One region of the Rhizobium sp. BE258 genome, then DNA from elsewhere that is predicted to be linked to it. Evidence: riboswitches for the same ligand, from Rfam matches in the RefSeq annotation. Region 1 holds a riboswitch; the other holds the start of a gene.
The links. Region 1 has a riboswitch for glycine ahead of J2X43_RS29380 (D-amino acid dehydrogenase). Riboswitches for the same ligand answer to the same signal wherever they lie in the genome.
Positions count from the first base shown of each region.

Region 2: another riboswitch for glycine. It lies ahead of gcvT (glycine cleavage system aminomethyltransferase GcvT); the one in region 1 lies ahead of J2X43_RS29380 (D-amino acid dehydrogenase).

Region 1 is NZ_JAVDWL010000011.1:80,656-88,472, forward strand. Features, by position in the region: gene J2X43_RS29365 (LysR substrate-binding domain-containing protein) at 1-683, shown strand, start outside; gene J2X43_RS29370 (MFS transporter) at 733-2,046, opposite strand; gene J2X43_RS29375 (sulfite exporter TauE/SafE family protein) at 2,279-3,013, shown strand; glycine riboswitch at 3,096-3,189, shown strand; gene J2X43_RS29380 (D-amino acid dehydrogenase) at 3,345-4,613, shown strand; gene J2X43_RS29385 (NAD-dependent succinate-semialdehyde dehydrogenase) at 4,630-6,111, shown strand; partial or broken gene J2X43_RS29390 (IS5 family transposase) at 6,132-6,965, opposite strand; gene J2X43_RS29395 (glycerate kinase) at 7,292-7,817, opposite strand, start outside.
Region 2 is NZ_JAVDWL010000009.1:96,282-104,098, forward strand. Features, by position in the region: gene J2X43_RS26925 (hypothetical protein) at 1-302, opposite strand, end outside; gene J2X43_RS26930 (ATP12 family chaperone protein) at 374-1,159, opposite strand; gene J2X43_RS26935 (HAD-IA family hydrolase) at 1,169-1,819, opposite strand; gene J2X43_RS26940 (RluA family pseudouridine synthase) at 1,816-2,808, opposite strand; gene crcB (fluoride efflux transporter CrcB) at 2,898-3,275, opposite strand; gene J2X43_RS26950 (hypothetical protein) at 3,396-3,665, shown strand; gene J2X43_RS26955 (copper chaperone PCu(A)C) at 3,740-4,726, opposite strand; gene J2X43_RS26960 (hypothetical protein) at 4,803-5,156, opposite strand; glycine riboswitch at 5,343-5,435, shown strand; gene gcvT (glycine cleavage system aminomethyltransferase GcvT) at 5,586-6,722, shown strand; gene gcvH (glycine cleavage system protein GcvH) at 6,747-7,109, shown strand; gene gcvP (aminomethyl-transferring glycine dehydrogenase) at 7,109-7,817, shown strand, end outside.

The DNA of each region.
Region 1 (7,817 bases):
GCCGGTCACTGGCGGCAATGGAGAGCACTGAACGTGCCGCAAAGGAGATACGGACTGGAAAGTATGGTCGCTTATCGATCGCAGCCTATCCGAGCATATCGACAGCGCTTCTTCCCCGACTGATATCTTTGTTCATTGAGGATCGGCCGGACGTCCACGTACGACTTGTGTCTGGAAGCTCCAAGCGGGTCAGCGATCTCGCTGCGATGAAGCAGTGCGACATTGCTATTGCAGAACTTCCCACCGCCCATCCCGCAGACCGTCTAGACCGGTTTGCTTATCGATGCGACTGCATACTCCCAACCGACCATCCCCTGACTTCACTCGAGAGAATAACCGCAAAAGATCTCGACAGCGTGCCATTCATCTCGCTCTTCCCTGACCATTCCACACACCATCAACTGGCGTCGGCGTTCTCCCGGGCAGGTTCGGTATGGAATGTTGTCGCTGAGGTGGACTACTTTGCGTCAGTATGTGAACTGGTCTCAGCGGGATGTGGGGTGGGGATCGTCGATTCAATCATCAGCACGCCCTTTACCGAGAATGTTGTAAGGCGGCCGTTTGATCCGGACATCGTTTACGAGATCGGCTTGCTCTATCCTGAAGCATCAAGCTCGCTTATAGCCGGTCAATTCATAGGATTGCTTAAAACGCATTTAGGGGTTGGTGAGTTGAATCGATAAGGGCTGCCGATGGCAGCCCTTATTTTAACTTATCGTTTTGTCGACGAGATCAGGTGGACTTGACTGGCTGCCCGAAATTCTGAGGGGAATGCTTCCCGACTTTCGAGCGAAAGTAGATCAGACTGACAAGTGCAAGTGCCACCGTCGTCAAGACATAATAGGCTGGGACGAATTTGCTCCCGGTCTCCTGGATGAGTAGGGTGCAGATGAATGGAGCCATCCCGCCAAACAATGTGAAGTTCAGGTTGTGGACAAGTGCGAGGCCGGTTGTCCGAGTTTGCCCGGAGAACAGTTCCGCGAGAAATGCAGGCATTGCACCCTGGAAAACAATTACGCTCACGGCCAGCGTCGAGATGGCGATCATGTAAACGGCAGGTTCTGGTCGGCTGATCATCCACGCAAACATCGGATAGGTGAGGACAGCTACCATGATAACGCCAGCCGTGATGAACTTGAGCCGTCCGAAATGGTCCGATAGGCTACCAATGACAGGAGGCAGTAAGATCTGAATGATTGCGAAGGCAAAAGCTCCCCAGAATGACACATCAGCGCTCAGGCCCAATTCGCGCATTGCATAGGTCGGGATATAGACTGCCAAGAGATAGTTCGTCGAGGCTGCCAGCGAGTAGACGCCGATTGCAAACGCAATCTTGGCCTTCGCACTTGCCATGGTTGCCACGATAGGAAGTTCGTCGGTCTTTGAAGATGCCAGGAATTCCGGCGTCTCGTCTACACCCTTGCGAATAAAGTAACCGAACGGAACGATCATCAGACCAAAGATGAAGGGCAGTCTCCATCCCCATTCAACAATCGCCTCTGACGGAAGTGAGCTGTTGAGAGCCACGCCAGCGCCAGCAGCGAGCGCGGTAGCGAGGCCTATGCCAACGACCTGAAAGCTCGCATAGAAGCCCTTGCTGTTCTTGGGTGCGTGTTCCGTCACGAACGATACAGACGTCCCGAACTCGCCGCCTGCGGAGAAACCTTGGAGCAGTTTCCCGAGGATAACGAGCATCGGTGCAATCAAGCCGATCGCCGCGTATGAAGGGGCGAACGCAATTAGCGCAGTCCCCAGCCCCATGCTCCAGATCGTGAGCATCATCCCCGCCTTGCGGCCGCGGCGGTCGGCGTAGCCGCCAAGTACGACGGCGCCGAGCGGACGCATGATATAGGAAGCCCCGAAAGTGCCTACCGTGATGAGCAGCGAGACGAATTCAGACTCGGCGGGGAAGAAGACTTTGGCGATTATGATTGCCAGAAATCCGTAGATGAAGAGGTCATAGAATTCTAGCGCGTTGCCGATCATCGCGGCAGCTATGACCCTCGCGCCGTTCGACTTTTTGGGTGTTTGATTGATTTGCGACATGACGGTTCCTCCCATGATTGTCGCCTGACGGACCGGAAGTTCGACATCCGGGCTAGTTGAGCACGGGAAGAGCCTAATCGCTGTCCATGTATAGAAGCCAATAAACGAACTATGGGCAGCTATAGCCTCGCACTATTGGAGGATTTTTCTTTCCGGGAGTAAAGGCCGTTAATCTTAGAAGCGTCCCTAAACAGCGAAGACGCAGTGAGATTTTGAGATAAGCGCGATCTTCATGTTATTTTTTGCCGCGTTCCTTGCTGGAATGCTGAATGCTCTCGCGGGAGGTGGAAGCTTCTTGACTTTTCCCGCGCTAGTGCATTTCGGCGTCTTGCCAGTAACTGCAAACGCAACGAGCGCAGTTGTTTTGTTGCCAGGCTATGTCACTGCGACTGGCGCGCTGCTACCCCAGTTGAGGAAGTTGAGCCGTTCGATGCTTCTGGGCCTGTGCCTCGTCGCACTTGCGGGAGGGCTCATGGGTGCACTCCTCCTACTTGTCACATCGAACAAAACGTTCCAGCAGATTGTTCCCTACCTCCTACTTGCTAGCACAGCAATGTTTGCTGCTGGGCCTGCAATCTCGAGATATCTACAACGACGGGGAGATGGCAGCGCTTCGTCATGGCTAATTCCCGGCGTGTTTTGTGTCGCTGTGCTAGGTGGCTATTTTAATGGCGGTCTTGGCGTGGTGCTTTTGGCAGCTCTGAGCATGGCCGGCATGACTGATATGCCGTTGATGAATTCCATCAAGAATGTCGTTTCCTTGACGCTGTCAGTCATAGCAGTAGTGACCTTTGCGCTGGCGGGGATCGTGGAGTGGCAATGGGCTTTGCCTATGATGGTTGCGGCCGCGTTCGGCGGATTCTTCGGCGGGAAACTTGCAAGTCGATTGCCCAATCACATAGTACGCATTTTCGTCATCGTGACAGGATTAATAATGTCGGTCTTGTTCTTTCGCGCGGCGGGTTGAGTCTATAGCTCTGGCCTATTGGACCAAAGGCATCACCAATTGGCGCTAACTCCAATCGGCACTTAGAAGATCGGGTGTTCGCACGTGCGATCTGGGAGAGAGTAGACTTTACTGAGACTACCGCCGAAGGAGCAACCGCCCCGGAAACTTTCAGGCAAAAGGACCAGACTAGCAGCGAATATCTGGAGAATGGCGATATCAATCATTGCCTACCGACGGAGAAAACCTAGCACCAGATAACGGTTGGCTGGGTGAAGCTCTCAGGTTTCAAGACAGATGGGGCTCGGTGCACCGATGGGATGCATCACATGCGCAAACAAGGAGCTCTGTTTTGACGAAGATTGCAATCATCGGAGCCGGCATTGCCGGTGTGACTACAGCGTACGATCTCATTCTACGTGGTTACGACGTTACCCTTTTTGACAGAAATCGCTATCCGGCCATGGAAACGTCCTTCGCGAATGGAGGGCAGTTGTCTGCGTCAAACGCGGAAGTCTGGAACAATTGGTCCACAATATTTAAGGGGCTTAAATGGCTGCTTCGTAAAGATGCCCCCCTACTCGTCAACCCGAAACCGTCATTACACAAATATTCGTGGATGGCAGAGTTTATTTCGAACATCCATAACTACGAAAAGAACACGATCTATACAACGAAATTGGCGATTGAAGCGCGCAAACGCCTTTTCCAGATTGCCAAGGATGAGAGCATTGATTTCGACCACGAACGCCGTGGAATCCTTCACATTTATCGTTCCCGTTCAGGCTTCGAGCATGCCAAAAAGGTCAACAGTATGTTGCTGGCGGGCGGCCTCGAACGGACGGAGCTTACAAACGAGGAGATTCATCTTCTCGAACCAGCCCTCACAGGTGAGTTTTACGGAGGGTTCCATACGCCTTCAGATTCTACAGGCGACATCCACAAATTTACGCGCGGCCTCGCCGCCGCCGCAGTGCGTCGCGGGGTTCGCCTCGTGCAAGATGCGGATGTGAATTCACTTGAGCATAATGGAAAGTCGATACGAGTGCGTTGGAAGACCGATGACGGGTGCGCCGAATTCGATGCGGTTGTCATTTGTGCAGGCGTGGCAAGCCGTCGCTTTGCCTCGCAGGTGGGTGACCGTGTAAATGTTTACCCCGTGAAGGGATATTCGATAACTGTGAACCTCAATGACACGGAGAGCCAGTCGGCAGCGCCATGGGTGAGTTTGCTTGATGACGATGCTAAAATTGTGACGAGCAGGCTTGGCGTGGGTCGGATGCGCATTGCCGGCACAGCAGAGTTCAACGGTGACAACCGCGATATCAGAAATGATAGAATTATGCCGCTGCTCTCCTGGAGCAGAGAATTGTTTCCGAATATGAGTACGGCAAATGTTGTACCCTGGGCCGGTCTGAGACCGATGATGCCCGATATGTTGCCTCGTGTTGGACCTGGCAAAAGGCGTGGAGTTTTCTATAACACCGGCCACGGCCATCTAGGATGGACGCTCTCAGCTGCGACAGCAGAACTCGTTGGATCGGAAATCAGTCAGGCGTTTCCTCCGGACGTTTCTTCAGTGCATGAGACGCGGCTCTCTGACAGACGTGCCGGTCGCTGAAGAGCGGTAAAATCAAATGGCTGTCACAACCGCGCTCACAAAACACTTGCAATTTTCCCGGCGCCTTTTGCGGAGCGCCGGCTTCGTTAACGGCGAATGGACGAAGGGCGACGCGACGTCAACCTTCGACGTGTTCAACCCGGCAAGCGGCGAAGTACTGGCTTCGCTACCCGACATGGGCGCTGCAGACGCCCGTAAAGCGATCGACGCAGCCTATGCGGCGTATCCGTCCTGGGCGGCAATGGCTGCCAAGGAGCGTGGCACTATTCTGCGCAAATGGTTTAGCTTAATTGTTTCCCACGTGGACGATCTCGCGAGAATCCTCACGGCTGAAGTGGGCAAGCCGTTAGCTGAAGCGCACCGGGAAGTCCTGTCTGCCGCCTCGTACATCGAGTGGTTTGCTGAAGAAGCAAAGCGCATTTACGGCGAAACCATTCAGGCACCGTCTGCCGACAAACGCATGCTCGTCATTAAGCAACCCATTGGCGTTGTGGGCACGATCACACCTTGGAATTTTCCCGCTGCAACGATGATGCGGAAGATTGCACCGGCACTTGCCGTTGGTTGCACCGTCGTTTCGAAGCCGACCGAGCAAGCACCGCTTTCGGCGATCGCCCTTGCCGTACTTGCTCAACATGCGGGAGTTCCGGCAGGCGTGTTAAACGTCATCGTCGGCGAAAACGGCCCTGCTATCGGCAAAGAACTCTGCGGAAACGAAAAGGTTCGCAAGATCAGCTTTACCGGCTCCACCGAAGTCGGCCGTATCCTGATGCGCCAGTGCTCGGATCAGATCAAGAAGGTCAGCCTCGAGCTCGGCGGCAATGCACCGTTCATTGTCTTCGATGATGCCGACCTCGATGCTGCCGTCGAAGGCGCAATCGCTTCTAAATATCGCAATGCTGGCCAGACCTGCGTCTGCGCCAACCGTCTCTATGTCCAGTCAGGCATCTATGACGCCTTTGCTGCCAAGCTCGCCGCCAAGGTCGAAGCGATGTCCGTCGGCGACGGCTTTACCTCGGGCGTCACCATTGGGCCGCTGATCGATGAGCAGGGTCTCGCCAAGGTAGAGGACCATGTCGGCGATGCCGTTGCCAAGGGCGCCAAGGTTCTGACCGGTGGCAAGCGCATCGAAGGTGCCGGCACTTTTTTCACGCCGACGGTTCTGACGGGCGTTGCCAAGGGCATGAAGGTGGCCAAGGAAGAAACCTTCGGCCCGGTTGCGCCCCTCTTCCGCTTCGAGACGGTCGAGGAGGTGATCCAGCAGGCCAATGATACCGAATTCGGCCTTGCCGCCTACTTCTACGCCGGCGATCTCAAGAAGGTCTGGAAGGTCGCGGAAGCACTGGAATACGGCATGGTCGGGATCAATACCGGCCTGATGTCGAGTGAGGCTGCCCCGCTCGGAGGCATCAAGCAGTCTGGCCTCGGCCGCGAAGGCTCGCGCCATGGCGCCGATGATTACCTCGAGATGAAATATATCTGCTTTGGCAATCTTTAAGAGGCTGACTCGAAAAGAACTCAATAGACATGGTACCTAGCGAGCCTCCGGGTGAGAATCCGGATGTGGGCAACGAGCATCCAGGCTTCGGCGGAAGCGATTGATTTCTCTCGGTCTTTGGCCAGCCGCCGGCATCTACCAAGCCGGGCGAACGTGCGTTCCACGACCCACCGACGCGGCAGAACTTCAAAGCCCTTTGTCTTGTCTGTTTGCTTGACGTTCTGCACCGTAAACTTCGCGAACTTGCCCAATTCGGCCCGAAGTTTCGGGCCGGCATAACCGCCGTCAGCAAAGATATGCCTGAGCCACGGCCAGGGTCCGAGGATGGTTTTGAGAGCCGCCGCTGTACCATCGCGGTCCTGTATATCTGCGCTGTGGACGATAAGACCCACCATCAAGCCAAGCGTGTCGACAACGATATGGCGCTAGCTCCCTTTGATCTTTTTGCCTGCGTCATATCCCGTAATCCCGCCGCTTTCAGTCGTTTTCACACTCTGAATGTCAATCACTCCTGCCGTTGGTGAGGCTTCCTTTCCCTCCAGCTCTCGCGTCTCCATAACGAGATGGTGGTTGATCTGCAGCCACAAGCCACTTGCCCGCCACTCGTAGAAGTAAGCCTGCACCGTGGAATAGGGTGGAAAGTCCTTCGGCAGCATCCGCCATTGGCATCCGGTCGATGCGATTTAAAGCAGTGCGTTCACAACCTCGCGTAATTCCGTTTTGCGTGGGCGGCCGAGCCTGCGTGGCTTCGGCATAAACGGAACGATCAGCAACCACTCTCTGTCAGTTACAACACTTGCGTAACGCCCTGTCTGTCGGCCATATTGGCGACGGGCGAAATCAGTCCAGCCCATTGCGGCCTCAATCGAATCCTAAGCGGATCCGAAGGAATCACAACTGGCTGATTTCACTCAACTCTTTTTCGGTGAGGCTTGAAGATCGAAAAGCGCCATTAGAAAGATTGAGATTAACACCATAAGGAGCAGTGTGCATGTTCCAAATACTTATTTCGCCTCTGTCAAGGTACCACCCTACGACAACCATGGACCCGGCCGATGACGCCGGTTGCTATTAGCTAGTTGGCAACGGTTATCTAGGGCGATGGCAAATCGCAACCCGGATAAAATGCCGCTTAAGCGTTTCAGTCAGCAGGGACCGCGCCCTACCCGACGTTGAACGCTCAAACTACAAGGATCGCTCGAAAATCATTGACGTTAGTGCCGGTTGGACCAGTCACAAAAAGATCATCGATTGCGCAAAAGCCACTGAAGCTGTTGTTCTCTTCAAGCAACCTCTGAGCGTCTAAGCCACAGGCCGCCAAACGGCGAACGGTCGATCCGTCGCAGTAAGCCCCTGCATTGTTCTCTGAACCGTCGATCCCGTCGGTATCTGCTGCTAGTACGACCACGTCCAGACCTTCCAGCGCGAGAGCGGCCGAGAGAGCAAACTCGGAGTTTCTGCCGCCTTTCCCACCTTTCCCTCGCAAAGTCACTGTCGTTTCGCCCCCACTTAGTAGGACGACAGGTTTTTTGACTGGGCGATTTCGAGTTGCAATTTCGCGAGCGATCGCAGCATGCACAAGCGCAACGTCGCGAGACTCACCCTCGATGGAATCCGAAAGGATTGCAACTTCTATCCCGGCTTTGCGCGCTACTGAAGCAGCAGCATCCAACGAAATCGCGGCCGACGCAATAATGTGCGCCGAA
Region 2 (7,817 bases), on a different contig from region 1:
GCGGTAATCTTCGCGACGTTGCGGTTATTGTCGAACCCCTGCCCCTTGGTGACGGAAACGATGCGGATCGTCAGCACGACGCGCGGATAGACGTCGGTGCGGACCGTGGCATTGATGGCGGCATTGACGCGGTCGCTGATGCCGGACAGCAGAGGCTCGGCAATCCCGGGGCCACCGAGAACCACGGCACTTCTGACGTCATATACAGGGGCTGGCGGCTCGCTGGAACCCATGCCGGCGCAACCGGTCAAGGCAGCGCAGATCATCGCTATCTGGCAAAAACACAACCGCAGCCACTTCATTGAAAAAACCTGCACCCATCCCCACTCAGGAGTCGCAGAGTTCGTCATTATGGCGGTCAAAGCAATATGTTTCAGGCCCTTAGCGCCAAAAAAACATCCGCCGACGCCTTGAAGTCCTCGAAGCGCTTGGCACGGCGCTCTTCGGCTTCCTCGTCGCTGCCCCAATGCTCGATCGTCCAGTCCTCGTCGAGATGCGCAAGCGACCAGGCTTCGTCCATCGTCAGGTGCCGCTCGGCAAAAGCCAGCGCCAGGATTGCCGATCCGGTCAGCGTCGTCATCGTATGCAACGCGGCAAGCGCCAGCGCGCTATCATGGCGGCGAAGCGTCACGCCGAAAGCCGCGATGGCGTCACGCGGCTGCTCATGATGGATCACGCCCTCGATCAGCAGGAAGCGCGCACCGAGATCGCCGGCCGCCCAGTCGAGCACCGGATCCCAGCGCTCGGCCTGGCGCTGTACCAGCAGCTCCGGCTGGTCGGCGCGGTAGCAGAGAAGGTCGCTGGAGGAAAAGCGCACAATATCGTCGAACACCGCCTGTGTGTCGGTCGCCACGCCGTCGAGCGCCGTGTTCACCAGCCGCGTCACAGGCATGGTCGCCGGATCGATCACCTCGGCCTGCGCCTGCCATTCGGCAGAGAGCAGATCGGCAAGCGGCTTGGTCGGCACGGCAAGGATCTGCTTGGCAGGCGTGCGGACAGGCCGGCCGTCGAGCAGGATCGCAAATCCGGCATCCTGCTCGGCAACGGAAACGTCCTTGTAGAAACGCTTCGGCAGCGGCTTCTTCATCTGGATCTGCGCACGGCGGATCGGATCGGGATGGCTGAGGCCTTCGGAAAGGTCGTTCAACAGGTCGCGCATGGCGTCACCTCATAAATGGTCGAGCACGTCGTTCGGATGATGGGCGATGGCATCGGCACCTGCAGCAATCAGCTCATCGACACTGGCATATCCCCAGGATACGCCGACCGCCTTGGCACCGGCCGCCTTCGCCATCTGCATATCGTAAATCGCATCGCCGATGACAACGGCATCGGCAGGGTTCATGCCCGTTTCGTCACAGCATTCCGTCACCATGGCCGGATGCGGCTTCGACGGGCAATCGTCGGCAGTCCGCGAAACGATGAAGTGTGGCGCGAAACCATGGATTTCAAGAACGCTGACGAGGCCGCGTCGGGACTTGCCGGTCACGGCACCGATCAGGATGTCGTCGCGCGCCGCAAGCGCTGCAATGACAGTCTTGATACCGTCGAACAGCGGCACATCCATGCCGGGCTCGCCGCGCACGTCCATGTAGATCTTCTTGTAATGCGCGGTCATCGCCACCGCCTCGTTATCGACATGCGGTTTGCCCTGCATCCGGGCAATGGCGATATCGAGCGTCAGGCCGATGATCGACTTGGTGCTTTCGATCGCAGGCCGTGGATGGCCGAAGGCCACGAAAGTCCGTGCCATAACTTCATGGATCAGCGCAGCACTGTCGACAAGCGTGCCGTCGCAATCGAACAGGGCGAGCTTCATTCGTAGTCTTCCCGATCCGCCTCTGCGAGGTCGAGGCCGAGCAGGTTCCATGTCTGCACCATATGCGGCGGCAGCGGCGCTGTGACCCGCAGACGGCCGCCGTTCGGATGAGGAACGTCGATCTTGCGCGCATGCAGATGCAGCTTCTTCTGCACGCCGCCGGGGAAATCCCAGTTGTGGTCGTCGTCGAAATATTTGGGGTCGCCGATGATCGGGTGGCCGATATGCAGCGCGTGCACACGCAACTGGTGCGTACGCCCCGTATAGGGCTCCATCTCCAGCCAGGCGAGGTTCTGCGCTGCCGTTTCGCGCACCTTGTAGTAGGAGATCGCGTGGTCCGCCCCCTCCTCGCCGTGCTTGCAGACCCGCATGCGGTCACCGTCCGGCGTCTGCTCCTTGACGAGCCAGGTCGAGATCTTGTCCTCATGCTTGCGCGGCACGCCCTTCACCAGCGACCAGTAGGTCTTTTTGGTGTCGCGCTCGCGAAACGCCGCCGTAAGCTTTTGCGCCGCGCCGCGGGTGCGGGCAATCACCAGCACGCCCGAAGTATCGCGGTCGAGCCGATGCACCAGCCGCGGCTTCTCGCCCTTCGGGCTGGTCCAGGCCTCGAGCATCTTGTCGATATTGCGCGTCACGCCCGATCCGCCCTGCACAGCAAGGCCAGCCGGCTTGTTGAGCACGATCACCTTGTCGTCCTCGTGCAGAACCATGCGCTGCAGCAATTCGTAGTCGCCACCATGCTTCAAATCGTGCCCGGCGATCGGAGTGTTCTTCTTGGCGTCAACGTCTATCGGCGGAACGCGCACCACCTGGCCGGGCTGCACCCGCGCATCGGTCTTGACGCGGCCGCCATCGACACGCACCTGGCCGGAGCGCAGGAGCTTCTGGAGAGGGCCGAAGCCCAGGCCCGGAAAATGGATCTTGAACCAGCGATCGAGCCGCATGCCCGCCTCGTCCGGTTCGACGGTGATATGTTCAATGCCAGCCATGAAAGTACTTTCGGAAAGAGTTGCCAGCGCCAGGCGCGGCCTTTGCCGGTGGCTTTAGAGCATTTTTGTCGAAAACGGAAACCCGAATCTCAGATCAGCGCCCGCATCAGCGCAAGACCGGCGACAACGGCGGCCATCGAGAGACCGACGCTGGCAGCGATATAGACGCCGCCAAGCACGGCTTCGCCGCGTTCGAAAAGCGAAATTGCGTCCAGAGAAAAGGCTGAGAACGTCGTGAAACCGCCGAGGAAGCCGGTGATCAGCAAGAGCCGCAACTCTACCGACGCATTGAAACGGCGGGCGATCATCTCGGCAAACACGCCGATGACGAAACATCCGGCAACGTTGACGATCAGCGTGCCCCACGGAAAGTTGGGACCCCACAGTCTGAGCGACCACTGGCCGACGAAATAACGCAGCAGAGAGCCGAGAGCGCCACCGGCGGCAACGAGAAAAGCCTGGAACATGGCCCTGTTTAGCGCAGCAGAAGAGCATTTCCAATCGTTTCCCGGTAATTCCGGCAGATCGGTAAAATGCGAGTATTTTCCTTAGCCGGGAGCCAACGCCACACCGGTATCGTCGAAAGCATGACACAGGTCGTGACCATATCGGCAAGCACTGCGGCTGCCGCCTTCGACTCGTTGCGGATCGCTCCGCGCGTTCCGGCAAGCATGGCCGCGAAGGATGCCCGCAGGATTGCCGAGCGCCAGCTGCGTGGCGTCGAAGCGGCCGACGAACATGAAGAAATGCCGAACATCATCCAGTCGACGGAAGTGGCGCTGGACCTGATGACCAAGGGCAACAAGCAGCCGCAGGCAGGCCTGCAGCACGCGCTTAAATCCTACGAAGACTTCTAACTTCTGTCCCCGGAAGGCAGAAAGGCCCGCGGTCTGTGACGCGGGCCTTTTTGTTGGTTGCCTTGACGGGCGTGTTACTTGCCTTGCGCCGAGAGCACCTTCAGCGTCACATCGACCTTGCCCGCCTTTTCGAATGTCAGCGTCACCGGAACTGTGTCACCCTGCTTGAAGGGCGCCGTGACTTTCTGGAACATCAGATGCAGGGCGCCGGGCTCAAGCTTGACGGTCCCGCCCGCAGGAATGGCGATGCCACCCTTCAGCTCGCGCATCTTCATGACGTTGTTCTCGGTCTTCATCTCATGCATCTGCACCTCGCCGGCATTTGGCGACGTGATGGCGACAAGCGTATCATCGCTCTTGCCGTTGTTCTTGACCGTGAAGAAGCCACCGCCGACAGGTTGGCCCGGAAGCATCGCCTTGGCAAAGGCGCCGGATATTTCGAGATCGCCGATCTTTGCCTCGTCGCCCGCGGGCGCCGCCATCGCCATTCCGGCCATACCGCTCATGTCCATGCCCGCCATGTCGTCGTGGCCATGGCCGTGACCGCTGCCCTCGACCACCTTCAGCACCGGCGCCGGGCTCTTCAGCTTGTGCGGATCGCTGCCATCGGCGGCGATCTGATCCCAGGCCTCGACGGTATCGCCGCAGAGCTGCGTGACCGGGAAAGCCAGCGAGGTGCCGGCATCGATGCCGGAGACCTTACCCTGGATCACGAAGGTGTCGTAGAAATCATCGGAGAGATTGCCGCCCTTCCAGCGGATCTCGATCGCGCCCGACTTCACCGGCGTACCGTGATTGTCGTAGCTCCTCTTGTAGTCGCCCTTGATGACCTCGAGCTCCCAGCCGGCCTTCGGCTGCGGCTTGGCGAAGACAAAGCCTTCCGGCAGCTTCACCTGCACTTCATTCGTCGGCTTGCCGTCACAGCCATGCGGGACCTGCAGCGTTGCCAGGATGGTGGCTTCCTGCGCCGCCTCGGCGTCGAGAAAGGTCACATGCGCGCTAGCGGCCGTCGCGGCAAAGGAAAGGGCAGCGGCAAGGCCAAGGGTTTGAACGGTTTTCATCTGATATCTCCTCGCCGTCATCCGCATCGTCTTGGCGGGCTCCGGCATCATATTGCATTTCGGTTCGGGTTGGAGATCAGGCCAGAACCGGCGGCCCCCGAGATTTCGGCTGCGTCACTGCGCGAAGCGGCAGGGCCGCGATATCGCTCGTCAGGCCGTTCTCGAACGAAGCAAATTCGAGTTTCAGCCATGCGGCAGCATCCGGCGCGGGCAGGATCACCGAGGCAGCGAGACGGCACACGTCGCAATTCGGCCCCATCGGGATCCGCTTGCCTTCGTCATCCTTGACGGTGACGCAGAGCGAGGCGAAGGAACCGCCAGGCAGTGTATATTCGGCAGCGTTGTAAAGCGGCTCAGCGCCGAGTTGCGGCAGCTGGTGCCCAAGGCCGAGCAAAAGCAGGCTCAGCGCGCAGATCATGCGCGTCAGCATCCCTGCTTTCCGGCTCCTTGCAGTCATCCAATCCCCTCACCGCTGGTGTCGCGATTAATCACTTTATTGGCGAAAAGCAAAAGCCGATTTGACGCAGAATGCAATTCGCGCCGGGGCGGCGCGACAAAAATTTGTTCGGCGGCGACATTCCCCTCTTGCCAAGCACCCGTTCCGCCCGATAATTGCGGCAACCTTGTTGGGAGAAGCTGGTTTGCAAGAACCAGTGCCGAAGGAGCAACCGCCCCGGAAACTCTCAGGCAAAAGGACCACAAGGGGCAGACGGAACTCTGGAGAGAGGCGTTCTCGAAACGCTCGCCGAAGGGATAACAATCTCAGGCGCAAGGACAGAGGGGGCTCGATAACGAGGCGTAACTGCGCCTTCATTTGAGCCCGCGCATGGACTTCCACGCGCAACGACCGGAGGCGTCATTGGACGATACTGCTGCCCTCAAGAAAACCCCGCTTCATGCGCTGCATCTGTCGCTCGGCGCCCGCATGGTTCCTTTCGCAGGCTACGACATGCCGGTGCAATATCCGGCCGGCGTGATGAAGGAGCATCTGCAGACCCGCCAGGCTGCCGGCGTCTTCGACGTTTCGCATATGGGCCAGGTCATCGTGAAGGCGAAGACCGGCAAGTATGAGGATGCAGCCCTCGCGCTCGAAAGCCTCGTACCCGTGGACATTCTCGGTCTCGCCGAGGGACGCCAGCGCTATGGCTTCTTCACCGACGACAATGGCGGCATCCTCGACGATTTGATGATCACCCATCTCGACGACCACCTGTTCGTCGTCGTCAACGCCGCCTGCAAGGACGAAGACGTCGCGCATATGCAGAAACATATCGGCGACCGCTGCGACATCACCGTGCTCGACCGCGCGCTCGTTGCGCTGCAGGGACCGCGCGCCGTCGATGTGCTCGCCGAACTCTGGGCCGATGTCGCCGCCATGAAATTCATGGACGTGCGCCACTGCCGCCTGCACGACGTTTCCTGTCTCGTCTCCCGTTCGGGCTATTCCGGCGAGGACGGCTTCGAAATCTCCATTCCCGCCGACAAGGCCGAGGATGTCACCAAGCGGTTGCTTGAGCATCCCGATGTCGAGGCAATCGGCCTCGGCGCCCGTGACTCGCTCCGCCTCGAGGCCGGTCTCTGCCTTTATGGCAACGACATCGACACGACGACGACGCCTGTCGAAGCGGCCTTGGAATGGGGCATGCAGAAGGCCCGCAAGACCGGTGGCGCCCGCGCCGGCGGTTTCCCGGGTGCTGCACGCATTCTCTCCGAACTCGACAATGGCGCCACGCGCCGCCGCGTCGGCCTGAAGCCCGAAGGCAAGGCGCCGGTGCGCGGCCACGCGAAGCTCTACGCCGATGCCGAAGGCAAGACCGAGATCGGCGAAGTTACGTCCGGTGGCTTCGGCCCGAGCGTCGAGGGCCCCGTTGCCATGGGCTACGTGCCCGTCTCGCATGCGGCTGCCGGAACCGAAATCTATGCTGAAGTGCGCGGCAAATATCTGCCGATCACCGTCAGCGCCCTGCCCTTTATCACGCCGACCTACAAACGCTGAACCTTTTCCAGAGAGGACCTTTCCATGCTGAAATTTACCGAAGAACACGAATGGCTGAAGATCGAAGGCGGCGTTGCAACGGTTGGCATCACCAATTACGCGGTCGACCAGCTCGGCGACCTGGTTTTCGTCGAACTGCCTGAAGTCGGCGCGACTTTCGGCAAGAATGACAATGCCGCGACCGTCGAATCCGTGAAGGCTGCTTCCGACGTCTATTGTCCGCTTGATGGCGAAATCACCGAAGTGAACCCGGCCATCGTTGCCGATCCGTCGCTGGTCAATTCCGATCCGCAGGGTGCCGGCTGGTTCTTCAAGCTGAAGCTTGCCAATGCAGCTGATGCCGATGGCCTGCTCGACGAGGCGGCCTACAAGGAGCTCACCGCGTAATGACGACGCCGACGGAATTCCAGTTTACTGATTACCAGCCGTATGACTTCGCAAACCGCCGTCATATCGGACCGTCCCCGGCCGAAATGACCGATATGCTCAAGGTCATCGGCTATAACAGCCTCGACGGGCTGATCGATGCGACCGTGCCGCCCTCCATCCGCCAGAAGGCGCCACTCGTCTGGGGCGCGCCGATGACGGAACGCGAGGCGCTCGACAAGCTGCGCGAGACCGCCAACAAGAACAAGGTTCTGACCTCGCTGATCGGCCAGGGCTATTACGGCACGATCACGCCGCCGGTCATCCAGCGCAACATCCTGGAAAACCCGGCCTGGTACACGGCCTATACGCCCTACCAGCCTGAAATTTCGCAGGGCCGCCTCGAAGCGCTCCTGAACTACCAGACGATGATCTGCGACCTGACCGGTCTCGACGTCGCCAACGCATCGTTGCTCGACGAAGCGACGGCCGCTGCCGAAGGCATGGCGATGGCCGAGCGCGTTTCGAAGTCGAAGGCCAAGGCTTTCTTCGTCGATGCCGCCTGCCATCCGCAGACGATCGAGCTGATCAAGACGCGCGCCGAGCCGCTCGGCTGGAGCGTTATCGTCGGCAACCCGTTCACCGATCTGGACCCGGTCGATGTTTTCGGCGCGATCTTCCAGTATCCGGGCACGCATGGACACGTCCATGATTTCACCGGCTTGATTT